DNA from 3 places in the Paenibacillus suaedae genome. Region 1 is predicted to be linked to each of the others. Evidence: predicted binding sites of a transcription regulator. Region 1 holds the regulator's gene; each other region holds the start of a gene.
The links. Region 1 encodes LexA, which represses DNA repair genes until DNA is damaged. Its sites were predicted from a motif close to CGAACATATGTTCG; they were not measured.
Positions count from the first base shown of each region.

Region 1 (4,271 bases):
TGCCGAGCAATGACATCGTGTGCTTGAACAGCTCTGGATCAGGCTTCCCTTGTGGATGATCTCCAGAGATAACGATATGATCGAAATAGGATAGAAGCTCACGCTCTCCATTCAGCTTCTCCTGCTGCAAATCAGGCGATCCGTTCGTTAACAACAATAGTGGATATTGCGCAATCAATTGTCGCAGCACCTCATAAGTCTCATCGTACACATACGAGCGAGAACGACGTTCACTCATAAATCGCTCCGCCAGCTCGGCACCTAATGCATCATTAGGTTGACCAGCGGCTTGAAGACCTTGTGTCCATGCAGATTGTCGATACATCGGCGCAAGCTGTTCCAACAATCGAAATTCAGGATGTTCTCCCTCTGCGAATCTCCCCCACAGCGCTTCAAAGGGATTAATCCCAATATTCTGTGTGAAAGGATAAGTCTCATAAGAGGCATACAATTCACGAGCAGCATGGCGAACGAATGCTTCCAATTGTTCTGCATTGACCCCAGTCTTATCTTGCGCGTATTTACAAGTTGCAGCAAAAGCTTCCTCAACACAACGCTCATCCCATAACAAAGTATCATCCAGGTCGAACAGTACAGCACGAATAGCCAAGTTTCATCTCTCCCATCACAGCGACAATGATAACGAATCCTCTATATCGGATTTCTCTATTTTTTCGAGTCTTTCTTCGATGTATCTTCGAATTCAATCTTATGTTGATTTGCGAAGGAACGAAGACGTTCCCCCATTGCATTCGTATCATAACGATTCAGCACTCGCGAGAAAATCCAATTCGCACCTTTCCCCGTGTGTTCAATAACAACATAACCAGGTTGGATCGCAATTTTCTTCATGTCCTTTGCAGACAGAGTACGGAGACGATTCCAGCGAATCGTAGATACCTCACCTGCTCCAACACGAAGAAATGGTCTTCTCAGGAATAATATAATCCCCAATCCGACGTAACACACGATTGTGATCCAATATAGAGTTGGATATTGATTGTCCGTAATGATACCGCCCAACAATCCATACATAATGGCGAAGGCGATTAAAGCGATTGGCATAATGAAGCTGCGTCCTTTAAACTCTTCGTGCGCAGGCTTGCCAGCAGCGAACGTCGGCTTGCCTTGCTTCATTCGCTGTTTGTTTAACTTTTCACTATTTTGACGGACTTTACGTTCCCAACTGCGAGACATGAATTCGCAACCCCCTGTATAGTAAACGAATAATGTGAATCCATCGTTATCGATGAAGGTTCATTTAATGAACGATCCCGTTCGATCCAGAGTTATCTGTTCCTTCTTCATCTTCTACATAGCGAATAGTGTCTAATTGATTGCGTACCTGCTTGCGGAATAGAACCAAATATTCCTCGCGCAGTTTCGCGCGTTCTTCCATTTCCTCATCGCTCAGCCCCACTGTCTTATGTTTGCGGGCCAATTCATTAATTCGTGCAATAAGCTTGTCGATATTCATCAGGAACCTCCATGTGTGTAAGCATATGTTCTACTTTGACATGGAGGTAACAGCTTGTCAAGCAAGCAGCAAGAAAGCTTTTATATCGCAAAAAAGAGGCCTCTTCGGGCCTCCAACCGTCTGCTCTTATGTATAGGAATGTAAAGCTTCTCAACCGTAAATTCGACAATGACCCCGACTCATCGGATCGGAACGAGCAATACTTCTCCTGCCGGTAAGATATCACCTTTCAATTGATTCATCTCCACGATTTCATATATAAACTGACGCGTATCCGTATGTTCTGACTTATAAGAGGATGCAATCCCCCAGAGTGTATCTCCTGGCTGAACAAGTACGCGCTCCACAGCAGCTCCATTTACAATTTCCGTTTGGCTATCATCCATGCCAAGCGCTTGAACAATGCTTCCACAAGTAATGAACAACAATACAATCAGGCTCATGATGAATCGAACACGTAAAGGAAACAAACGCTTCTTCTGAATAGGTTGTGAAGCTGTTGTCGACACCTTATAGATTGAACGATATGTTGTATACATCATAAATGACTCATCTCCCAAACACTTGTTCTGTTATCTTGTATAATGTAATCTAACACGAACACACGTTTGAGTCAATATTTTTTTCAGAACGTTCGTTCCCCTTTTTATATTATCGAAAAATAAGCATTTAGCCTCATTTAACTTTCTCTTGTTTCTCTCTCGTAATTTTCGAACTTCTCACAATCTTTTTCTTCAGAATCTTTAGAACTTATGTTTGTACGAACGGAGGTTCTGTGGTATAATTTTGTCAAAAGAGTATTCATTGGAGTTGATACCCTTGTCTAAAATATCAAGTCGTCAACAAGCTATCCTTGATTTTATACGTGATGAAGTTCGAGCTAAAGGTTATCCGCCTTCTGTTCGTGAAATAGGCGAAGCCGTTGGTCTAGCATCCAGTTCCACTGTTCACGGTCATCTTGATCGACTCGAGAAGAAGGGATTCATTCGACGTGACCCTACGAAGCCTCGTGCTATTGAACTGCTTAGCCATGATCAATCTGAACGTTCAACAGACTTCTCTCGCTCCTTCGCACGCGTGCCGGTCGTTGGGAAAGTAACTGCAGGCGAGCCAATTACCGCAACAGAGAATATTGAAGATTACTTCCCTCTTCCTATGCATATGGTGGGAGATGACGAGAATGTATTCATGTTGTCGGTCATGGGTAATAGCATGATTGAAGCTGGTATACATAATGGCGACTTTGTCATCGTACGTCAGCAGCAGACAGCGAACAACGGTGATATCGTGGTAGCCATGACTGAAGAAGATGAAGCAACGGTTAAGACTTTCTATCGTGAGAAGGATCATATCCGCTTGCAGCCTGAGAATCCAACCTATGAACCGATTCGCTTACAGCATGTAACGATTCTGGGCAAAGTTATTGGTTTGTTCCGTGATTTTCATTAAGACATTACATTGATGCCTCGTTCTCTTCTTTTCATGAAGGGAGCGAGGCATTTTGCTTTCTCATTATTTCATATCATTTACTGAACAGTACCTGAACAATCTCAACTAGAAAAGAAGCAGTTAAAATTAACGCTCTTTTCTATTCATAAAATTCGACTTTCTCTCCTTATCTTCACCGAAACAACCTCACCACTGTTCACTCTTATGAACCCTAATCGTTCGAGAGATTTATACCACATCGAATATATACACACATCAACTTTAGCAATAAATATTTATTGTATAACAATAATTTTTTATTGACTAAAAGCATGTATTTGAATAGGATAATACCTAATGATACACCTCGTATAACTGTTCAAAATTCATTTTCACGAACACAAGGTAGGAGATAACTATGAATAACTTTTTCAAACTAAAATCATTCCTCAGTTTTGGCTGGCACCAGGCAATGTCCTGCTTGTTCCCCGCTTATATTTTCGCGATGTTGGCACTCACGAAGGTCATTGACATTCCATTCATGCATCGCTATGATTTCCTATTGCTTGTTTGTATCTTGGCGCAGGTTCTAATGATCCGGTTTGGGATAGAAACAATGGATGAATGTAAAGTAATCTGTATGTTCCATTTCATCGGTCTTGCACTTGAAATATTTAAAATCCATATGGGATCATGGGGCTATCCGGAAGACGGGTGGTCTAAAATACTGGGTGTTCCTCTATATAGCGGATTTATGTACGCAAGTGTGGCAAGTTACTTATGTCAAGCGTGGCGACGACTGCAGGTCAAGGTAAATCGATACCCTTCTGCTTGGTTAACGATTCCGCTAGGTGCGGCGATTTACTTCAACTTCATGACTCATCACTTCATTTACGATTTGCGTTGGGTTTTGATGATTTTGCTATTCGTCATCTTCTTTAGAACCTACGTGGAATATACCGTATTAGGCGTGACACGAAGAATGCCGATTGTTCTGTCGTTCGTCTTAATCGGATTTTTTATATGGGTGGCTGAAAACATCGGGACTTTCTTGGGCGCATGGTATTATCCACATCAGACGAACGGCTGGAATCTCGTAAAGTGGGGAAAATTCAGCTCATGGTTTTTGCTTGTCATCGTTTCCTTCATGATCGTCGCCCATCTGAAGCATGTAAAAGGAGGACACTTCAAGAGAAATAGTCATACTCGCTTCAATGAGTCGACATTTCAGAAGTAAAACACAACCTTTTAAATACAAAAGCAAAAAACCTAGAGCCCTAACAGCTCTAGGTTTTGTTACGGTATTCCTTGAATTGCTACTATAAACTCATATAAGAAATACCCCGCGAACCCAAATAAAATCAGT
Region 1 is NZ_JAVYAA010000003.1:42,293-46,563, reverse strand. Features, by position in the region: gene RQP50_RS13895 (HAD family hydrolase) at 1-610, opposite strand, end outside; gene RQP50_RS13890 (hypothetical protein) at 667-1,197, opposite strand; gene RQP50_RS13885 (DUF896 domain-containing protein) at 1,262-1,477, opposite strand; gene RQP50_RS13880 (LysM peptidoglycan-binding domain-containing protein) at 1,657-2,019, opposite strand; gene lexA (transcriptional repressor LexA) at 2,297-2,926, shown strand; gene RQP50_RS13870 (DUF817 domain-containing protein) at 3,324-4,142, shown strand; gene RQP50_RS13865 (LysE family translocator) at 4,202-4,271, opposite strand, start outside.

Region 2 (4,271 bases), on a different contig from region 1:
CATCCATAATTTGTTCCGCGGCGTGTTCAGCACTCGTTATCTTCGCTTCGGCAAGCGATTTGCGAATCAGGTATCCGATTCCAAACCCCAAGAACAATGCGGCCACAACGAGAACGATCGCGAGCCAAAGTTGAACGTTCATTGCCTCACCTCCCCGTTGGTTCCTCCAAGCACTGCTTGGGACAGGTTACATTTGTGGTTTTCAAGTTTCCCTATTCATCAATTAACTCAATGGACTGGCGCGAATACGCCAGCTTATGTGTATGCATTGCGCATACACGGGCGTCGCCTTGAGGCGACAATCGGAAATCAGTAAATTGGCGAAATGAATCATTAGAAATCAATCTCTGGAAGAGGAGATTGATCTCGTGAAAATAAAGATACATGTTCATTTTATTATTCAAGAAAAGATATTGTCAAGCAAATGACGTGAGTGGTCATTTTATTATTCCTCGATGTCGGGGGAAACTTCCTCTTCTTCACTGCGCTCATCTGCTGCAGTGTAAGCTGCGCGCCTAGCCATATCCATTGGATAGCCTCTACGTGCAAGGAATGCGGCGACCTTCTGCTTGCGCAGATGCAGCTCTCCCTTTGTCTGCCGCCATTTTTTGCGAGCTGCGGACAATGCACTGTTCCACTCTTCATCTGGGTCTATCGAATGAAGAGCTGTCTCAATATGCCGCTCTTGTACTCCCTTCTGCTTCAGCTCATGCTGAATCCATCGGCGCCCCTTCATATGTCGATTCAAGCGCTGATGCGCCCATTGCATCGCATATGATTTATCATCGACAAGCCACTCACGTTCCAGACGATCAAGCACCTCTTGCACAATCCCATCCTCATAGCCCTTCTGAGCTAGGTTACGGGCGAGTTCAATGCGAGTACGTGGTTTGCGTTGCAAATACTTGATCGCCTGCACGTAGGCCTTATTCCCTTCGTCTGCGCGCAATATCTCCGTGAGCGAGTCCAGAGACAACTCAGTACCTTTCAATAACCGAAACTTTACCATCACATCTTCATGCACTTCTAGCGGTTCCGCTCCATCGAAATGAATCTTATAACGGCCTGCCTGCCTCTCGATTCGCTCTACACGAGTAATCGTTACGATGCGTTCGCTATCCTTCAAACGACTCTCCTCCATACAAATACATAGAAGCACCTTCGCTTAACGCGAAGGTGCTTGAGCTAACAACAAATTATTCGTCGTCACCTAATTCCAATTCAAATGCATCATCGTCATCTTCACTGACACCCTTATCAGGGATTGTTGTAGTCAGATTGCTTGCTGCACGAATTTGATTTTCGATTGTAAGGGCAATCTCCGAATGTTCCTTCAAGAATTGCTTGGCATTCTCGCGGCCTTGACCCAGACGCTCACCTTCGAAGGAGTACCATGCACCGCTCTTCTGCACGATATCCATCTCTGTACCAATATCGACGATGCTTCCCTCACGAGAAATACCTTCACCATACATAATATCGATGTCCGCCTGTTTGAATGGAGGCGCAACCTTATTCTTAACGACCTTAATCCGAGTGCGGTTACCAATCATGTCCGTACCTTGCTTAATGGTCTCAACACGACGCACATCAAGACGAACGCTGGAATAGAACTTCAAGGCACGGCCACCAGGAGTCGTCTCAGGGTTACCGAACATAACGCCAACCTTCTCGCGAAGCTGGTTAATGAAGATCGCAATCGTCTTCGACTTGCTGATTGCACCAGACAATTTACGCAAAGCCTGCGACATTAGACGTGCTTGCAGGCCGACATGGGAATCACCCATCTCGCCTTCAATCTCCGCTTTCGGCACAAGTGCAGCAACAGAGTCAATAACGATAATGTCTACTGCACCACTTCGTACCAATGCTTCCGCGATTTCAAGCGCCTGCTCCCCTGTGTCCGGTTGGGATAACAGGAGCTCATCGATATTAACGCCAAGCTTGTTCGCATATGCTGGATCCAATGCGTGCTCCGCATCAATAAATGCAGCTTGTCCACCTGTCTTCTGTACTTCTGCGATCGCATGAAGTGCAACCGTTGTCTTACCGGAAGATTCCGGTCCATATACTTCAATAATACGACCTCTCGGCAAACCACCGATTCCTAGAGCTATATCTAATGCAAGCGATCCACTTGGCACAATCTCCACTTGCATGTGATTGGATTCGCCAAGTTTCATGATCGAACCTTTACCGAATTGTTTCTCAATTTGACGCAAAGCCATTTCTAACGCAGCGCGACGATCTGACACAAACTCACTTCCTTCACTGATTCGTTTGATATATACATCATAACGTGTTTTATTCAGTTTGCCAAGCATTTTTTCGAACATACATTCGTTTTTTACGAACGTTTATTACTTTTATTTACACATTATCCACATACCAACATCTGATGCGACAACAAAAAAAACCGCAACAAAGCGTGTATATACACTTCGTTACGGTTCTTCCGTATCTTATGATTCGATTGTATCCTCCACCACTACATTTGTCAACATTTGTTAATGGATATGTACAGTTCGATCCTGCAGCCTTCTCCACAATCGATACATAATAGCATATACAGTACGGCGGCGGATTCCTTCTCGATCTCCGTTCAAACGAAGCTCCTCCACTACGATTTCCCGGCCCTTCTCCGCAATCGCAATATAAACGAGGCCTACAGGCTTCCGCTCGGAGTGAGCTGGTCCTGCTACGCCTGTTATGGCAACCGTGAAATCCGTATCTGCAATATCACGCATCCCTTCAGCCATTGCCTTGGCTGTTGGCTCACTGACCGCACCAGGCGCATTTTCACCCTCGAGCAGTTCATGAGGCACGCCTAGAATGCGCTCTTTCATCTCATTCGAATAGGTTACCGCCCCGCCCGCAAATACTTGCGAGCTTCCCGGAACAGCTGTGATCATGTCCGCGAACATCCCGCCCGTACAGCTCTCTGCTGCGGCCAAGGTCAGGCCAAGCTGCGATAACTGCTCCACCAACACCTCTGGCAAAGATACATCCTTGGCAGCATATAAATGCATCCCCAATCGGTTGTGAATTTCCCGTTCAACCTGATCAAGCTTCACATCTGCCTCGTGCTGATCTGTCCCTTTGACGGCTAATCGAACGAGAACCTCGCCTTCCTTAGCATAGGTGGCAATCGTTGTGTCCGTCTGCTGTTCAATGAGATCTAGAAGAGCATTCTCAAGCCCAGATTCACCGATGCCTGCGAATTTCAGCATCCGTGTATATAATGAAGATTGATCAATGAGCTGCTGTCTCTTCAACCACGGAATCGCCTCATCATCGAGCATCGGCTTCATTTCACGAGGTGGTCCAGGAAGCAGTACATATGTAGTACCATCATGCCGCAGGGCATTTCCTACAGCAAGCCCAGTCGAGTTCTTCAGCACATCAGCGCCGTCTATCACATTCGCCTGACGCTTATTGCTTTCGACCATTTGTATGCCGCGCCCCGCAAACATCTCGGTCATCTTGGTCATTGCGGGCTCATCATAGGTCATCTTGCGGCCCAACATCTCCGCTAGCACATCCTTCGTCAGATCATCCATCGTCGGTCCTAGACCACCCGTGAAGATAAGCAGATCGGAACGCTTGCATGCCGTTTCAATACATTGTCGAATCCGCACAGCATTATCCCCAACAACCGTATGATAGAACACATCTACACCAACCACTGCCAGTCGCTGCGAAATATATTGCGCATTCGTATTGACGATTTGTCCCAGCAGCAGTTCTGTCCCAACTGCAATGATCTCTGCTTTCATGCCAACCACCATCCCTATAAGTCGTTATCAAGCATTTTACTAGTCTATACATGCGAATAGGTGCCCCTTCCTGCCCGGAGAGCCGGAACTATGGAAAAAGCACCTATTGACCTATCAGCTTCCGTTATCAATCCGAAAGGTGAAGCACATTTTTATTTTTTACAAAGTAGTCAATTCCCGAGTATACGGTAATTAACGCAGCGACCCAAGTCGCCAAGATGTCAAACCGGAAATGAACGAACGCAAATGGGAAATTGTTCAGCAGCATCGCTGCAATCGCCGTAATTTGGGTTGCTGTTTTCCATTTCCCCCACTTGCTTGCAGCAACAACAGTTCCTTCGAGCAAGGCAACTTGCCTTAGGCCAGTAACCGCAAATTCACGGCTAATAATAACAACCGCAATCCACGCATCACATTTTTGCATCTCAACAAGTGAGATAAGAACCGCCGCTACGAGCAGCTTGTCTGCAAGTGGATCAAGAAGCTTTCCTAAAT
Region 2 is NZ_JAVYAA010000002.1:618,851-623,121, forward strand. Features, by position in the region: gene rny (ribonuclease Y) at 1-142, opposite strand, end outside; gene RQP50_RS10520 (regulatory protein RecX) at 446-1,126, opposite strand; gene recA (recombinase RecA) at 1,197-2,255, opposite strand; gene RQP50_RS10530 (competence/damage-inducible protein A) at 2,508-3,776, opposite strand; gene pgsA (CDP-diacylglycerol--glycerol-3-phosphate 3-phosphatidyltransferase) at 3,904-4,271, opposite strand, start outside.
Region 2: the regulator LexA is predicted to act here: its motif matches at 2,330-2,343, upstream of recA (recombinase RecA).

Region 3 (4,271 bases), on a different contig from region 1:
AACAGCCGTAACCTCTTCGTTAAAGGGGTTATGGCTGTTTTCGTATTCCGGATATATCGCATTTTATTAGTGATTGACGAGTCCGACTTGTTCTTTGCGTTCAGCCGATGTAGCGACTTTCTCTTGACCGATGAGTGCATAACGAATACTGTCAATAAGTGCTTCCCAGCTCGCTTCGATGACGTTGCTAGAGACGCCAACCGTACTCCATGTATTGCGCGAGTCTGTTGATTCGATAAGCACGCGTACCTTGGCAGCCGTCGTATTATTCTCATCGAGCACCCTAACCTTGTAATCGGTGAGGTGCATGTCGGCGATGGAAGGGTAGTGACGGCTCAGTGCTTTGCGCAATGCGCTGTCGAGAGCGTTCACAGGACCGTTGCCTTCTGCAGCCATGTAGATCGACTCGTCATCAATTTGCAGCTTCACAATCGCTTCCGATACAACGGAGCGTAATGAAGATTTTTCAACTAGTATTTTGAAAGATTCGAATGTAAATGGATCTTCAGCTTGACCTGTAGCCTGGCGCAACAACAGCTCCAACGAAGCGTCAGCACCTTCGAATTGATATCCCTGATGCTCAAGCTCCTTGATTTTCTCCATAATGGCCCTCGTTTCAGGCTTCGTAGGGTCAAGCTCATAGCCCAATTGTTGTGCTTTGGATAGTACATTGCTCTGACCTGCTAGTTCTGAGACGAGAATTCGCTGCTTGTTGCCAACCAGCTCAGGCACGATATGCTCGTAGGTACGGGCATCCTTCATAATCGCGGACACGTGGATTCCACCCTTGTGGGCGAAGGCTGCATTGCCGACATAAGGCTGATTCACAGGCATCGTGACGTTGGCAATTTCGCTGATATAGCGTGCAGCAGGCGTCAACGATTGTAGTTGCTCTGCGTTAACACAAGAATAGCCCATCTTCAATTGAAGTGTTGGGATGATCGAGCACAAATTAGCATTGCCGCATCTCTCGCCATATCCGTTAATGGTGCCCTGCACTTGGGTAACACCCGCCTCTACCGCAGCAAGTGTGTTCGCGACAGCAAGCTCACAATCATTATGAGTATGAATGCCGAGTTTCACATGGACGTGATTGTATACGTCACGAATAATACTGCCGATCTCGCCAGGAAGCGTTCCGCCATTCGTATCGCACATAACGACCCAATCAACTCCGGCTTCTTGCGCCTTGCATAGTACAGCAAGCGCATATTCTGTATTGTTCTTGTATCCGTCGAAGAAGTGCTCAGCATCCAACATGACTTCAAGCCCTGCTCGCTTCAGATAGGCGATGGAATCATAGATCATAGCTAGGTTCTCATCCAGCGTAGTTTGCAGCGCAGTGTGTACGTGGAAGTCCCATGACTTCCCGACAAGCGTTGCGGCAGGAACGTTCGCTTCGATTATCCGATTAAGGTTCGAATCCTGTTCGGCCATTGAGTCTTTGCGGCGAGTGCTGCCGAATGCGGTTAGCTTCGCATTCCATGAATATGCCGCTACTCGTTTGAAAAATTCAATATCCTTGCCATTGCTGCCTGGAATGCCGCCTTCAATGTATGTGACGCCAAGCGCATCAAGTTTGCGCGCGATCTTGATCTTATCGTCTGCAGACAAGCTAATCCCTTCGCCTTGGGTGCCGTCGCGAAGTGTAGTGTCAAAAATAGAAATGACTTTCGACATTCTCGGAACCTCCTTCAGTTTTGCAAGGATGAATATGGAAATAACTATTTCCCTATTATAGCACTGCTTTTTTGCTTGTATAGACGTATTTTCATAAATGAATCACTGTTTTTTTTCCAACGGGAGTCTTGAAAGAGGCTTGCAACCGATCAGAGATATCGGTAAGCTTAGGAATTAGGAAGAACAATTGTTCGAATAGATGAATTGATCGATTAACGAAGATGTATAAATTTTACAATTAAATTATGGATGAGAGGTATCATTAATATGTTAGGAAGGAGGACAGTGTATGAACGAGAACGAAACCTCGCGTGATAACATACAACAATATTATCCGACCAAGGGTCGCGTCATTCTGCATCTCGATATGAATGCTTTCTATTGCTCTGTACATGCCGCAGAGGAGCCGGAGAAGTATCTGGGGAAGCCAACAGCGGTTGCAGGAAGTATGGAATTGCGCAAGGGGATCATTGTTACTTGTTCTTATGCAGCCCGTAAGCTTGGTATTCGAACAGGAATGCATGTGAAGCAGGCGATGCGGCTATGTCCTCACTTGATTGTCATTCGTCCAGATTTTTATTTATATCGGAAGTACTCGAGAGCCTTTATAGACATTGCGCGCAGCTATACCCCACTGGTGGAAGTGGTATCGATTGATGAGTGTTATATGGATATTACTGGATCCAAAATATTCGGAACACCGCTCGATATCGCGAACGAACTTCAGACGCGAATCCGGGAAGAATTAAATTTGCCCTGCTCTATAGGTGTCGCGCCTAATAAGCTGCTGGCGAAGATGGCCTCTGATATGAAGAAGCCAAACGGCATAACGATCCTTCGAATCCGAGATGTACCTCAGCAATTGTGGCACAGGCCATGCGGGGAGTTGTTCGGCATTGGGCGGAAGACTGCAGATAAGCTGTCACGGGCAGGAATACGAACCATCGGAGAGCTTGCCCATGCTGATGAGGGGAGACTTGTTTCTTTATTTGGCATACAGGGACATTGGATGAAGCAGGCGGCACATGGTTTGGACGACGGGCAGGTGAAGGCGGAACGCGAACAGAGCAAATCGATCGGTCATACGACCACTTTGCCTAGGGATGTGGAATCGAAGGAAGAAGTAAGAAGGGTTCTGCTGAACTTGGCTGATCAAGTTGCTCGTCGGATCAGGAAGCAGAAGTTGATGGCGCAAACGGTGCAGCTTACGATTCGTAATCCGGAGATGAAGACGATTACGAGGTCGAGCACGCTTCAAGGGCCGACAGATGATGCGGACATCTTGTTGGATGAAGCATGGAAGCTCTATGAACGACATTGGACTTCAGGCAGCCCTATTCGACTGCTGGGGATTACAGGTCAAAATCTAGTACCGAAGCAAGAGGCAGCCGTTCAGTTGGATCTGTTCGACTTCGAGCGGCAGCCGAAGCGGGAGCAATTGATAGAGACGATGGATCGGATTCGAGATAAATATGGAGAGAATGCGATTGTTACGTTAGGAATGATAGGGGATGATCCATCCTCATTGCTTCGCAACCATCGTGTACGAGGGACTTCACTCCAGACGGATACGCTGCATGAATCAGGGGACGAATAATAATTTCCAAATCATTTAAAAAAGTTGGAAATCGTTTGAATTCCAAGCTTGTTTGTATTATATTGATAACGGAGGAACCAAGAAGATCTGTAACATTACAGGAGGGAACTAACCAATGGCAAAATATACTTGGGTTGATAAAGACACATGCATCGCTTGTGGCGCATGTGGAGCTACTGCACCTGACATTTACGACTACGACGATGAAGGTATCGCAGAAGTTATTTATGAAGGTGATAACAACCAAGGGGTAACCGCTATCCCTGACGATCTGTTCGACGATCTGCAAGATGCTGCAGATGGCTGCCCAACAGATTCTATTAAGATTGCGGACGCACCATTTAACTAACCTACTGCAAGCTGTATACTCACATAGAGAGAGAATACCTACACGATCCCCGCGCCTCCCGCGGGGATTTTATTATATCTGCTCACCCCATCTAATTACTGCGTCAAAGCGAAAATTCGCAAAATTCGACAAAATTCAACTTGAAATTGCCCATATCATCGTATACGCTCATACAATATGATAGATTAAATATAGCAGAGTATATCAAACTGTAATTCTCAATATATGGGTTCATGCCTTCAAATGAAGCAGGTGATATCGAAATGAAAAAATTTGCCGTCCCGTCATTGGTTGTTATGATACTGACGATGGTTACGGTATATGGGTATAGTAATGGGACAGGCGGCGTGTTTCATATGGCAGAGCAGGCATTTCGTGATGCCTTGCGTACGAAGAGTATTGAAGAACGCCAACCAGATGATCGAATTAAGATGATTACGATTGACGAGCCTTCCTTGGCACAGATGGGCTCTTTCCCATGGCCACGATCCCATTATGCTGAATTAAGCGCGAAGCTGATGAAGGCTGGAGCTAGAGCGGTCATCATCGATATACTTATGCTAGATCCTTCCCAGAATGAGAGGGACGACCGAACCTTATCTGAGCAATTGAATACATACCCAACCATTTATTTACCCGTGCAAG
Region 3 is NZ_JAVYAA010000001.1:1,117,350-1,121,620, forward strand. Features, by position in the region: gene cimA (citramalate synthase) at 67-1,680, opposite strand; gene RQP50_RS04995 (DNA polymerase IV) at 1,970-3,277, shown strand; gene RQP50_RS05000 (ferredoxin) at 3,393-3,626, shown strand; gene RQP50_RS05005 (CHASE2 domain-containing protein) at 3,890-4,271, shown strand, end outside.
Region 3: the regulator LexA is predicted to act here: its motif matches at 1,861-1,874, upstream of RQP50_RS04995 (DNA polymerase IV).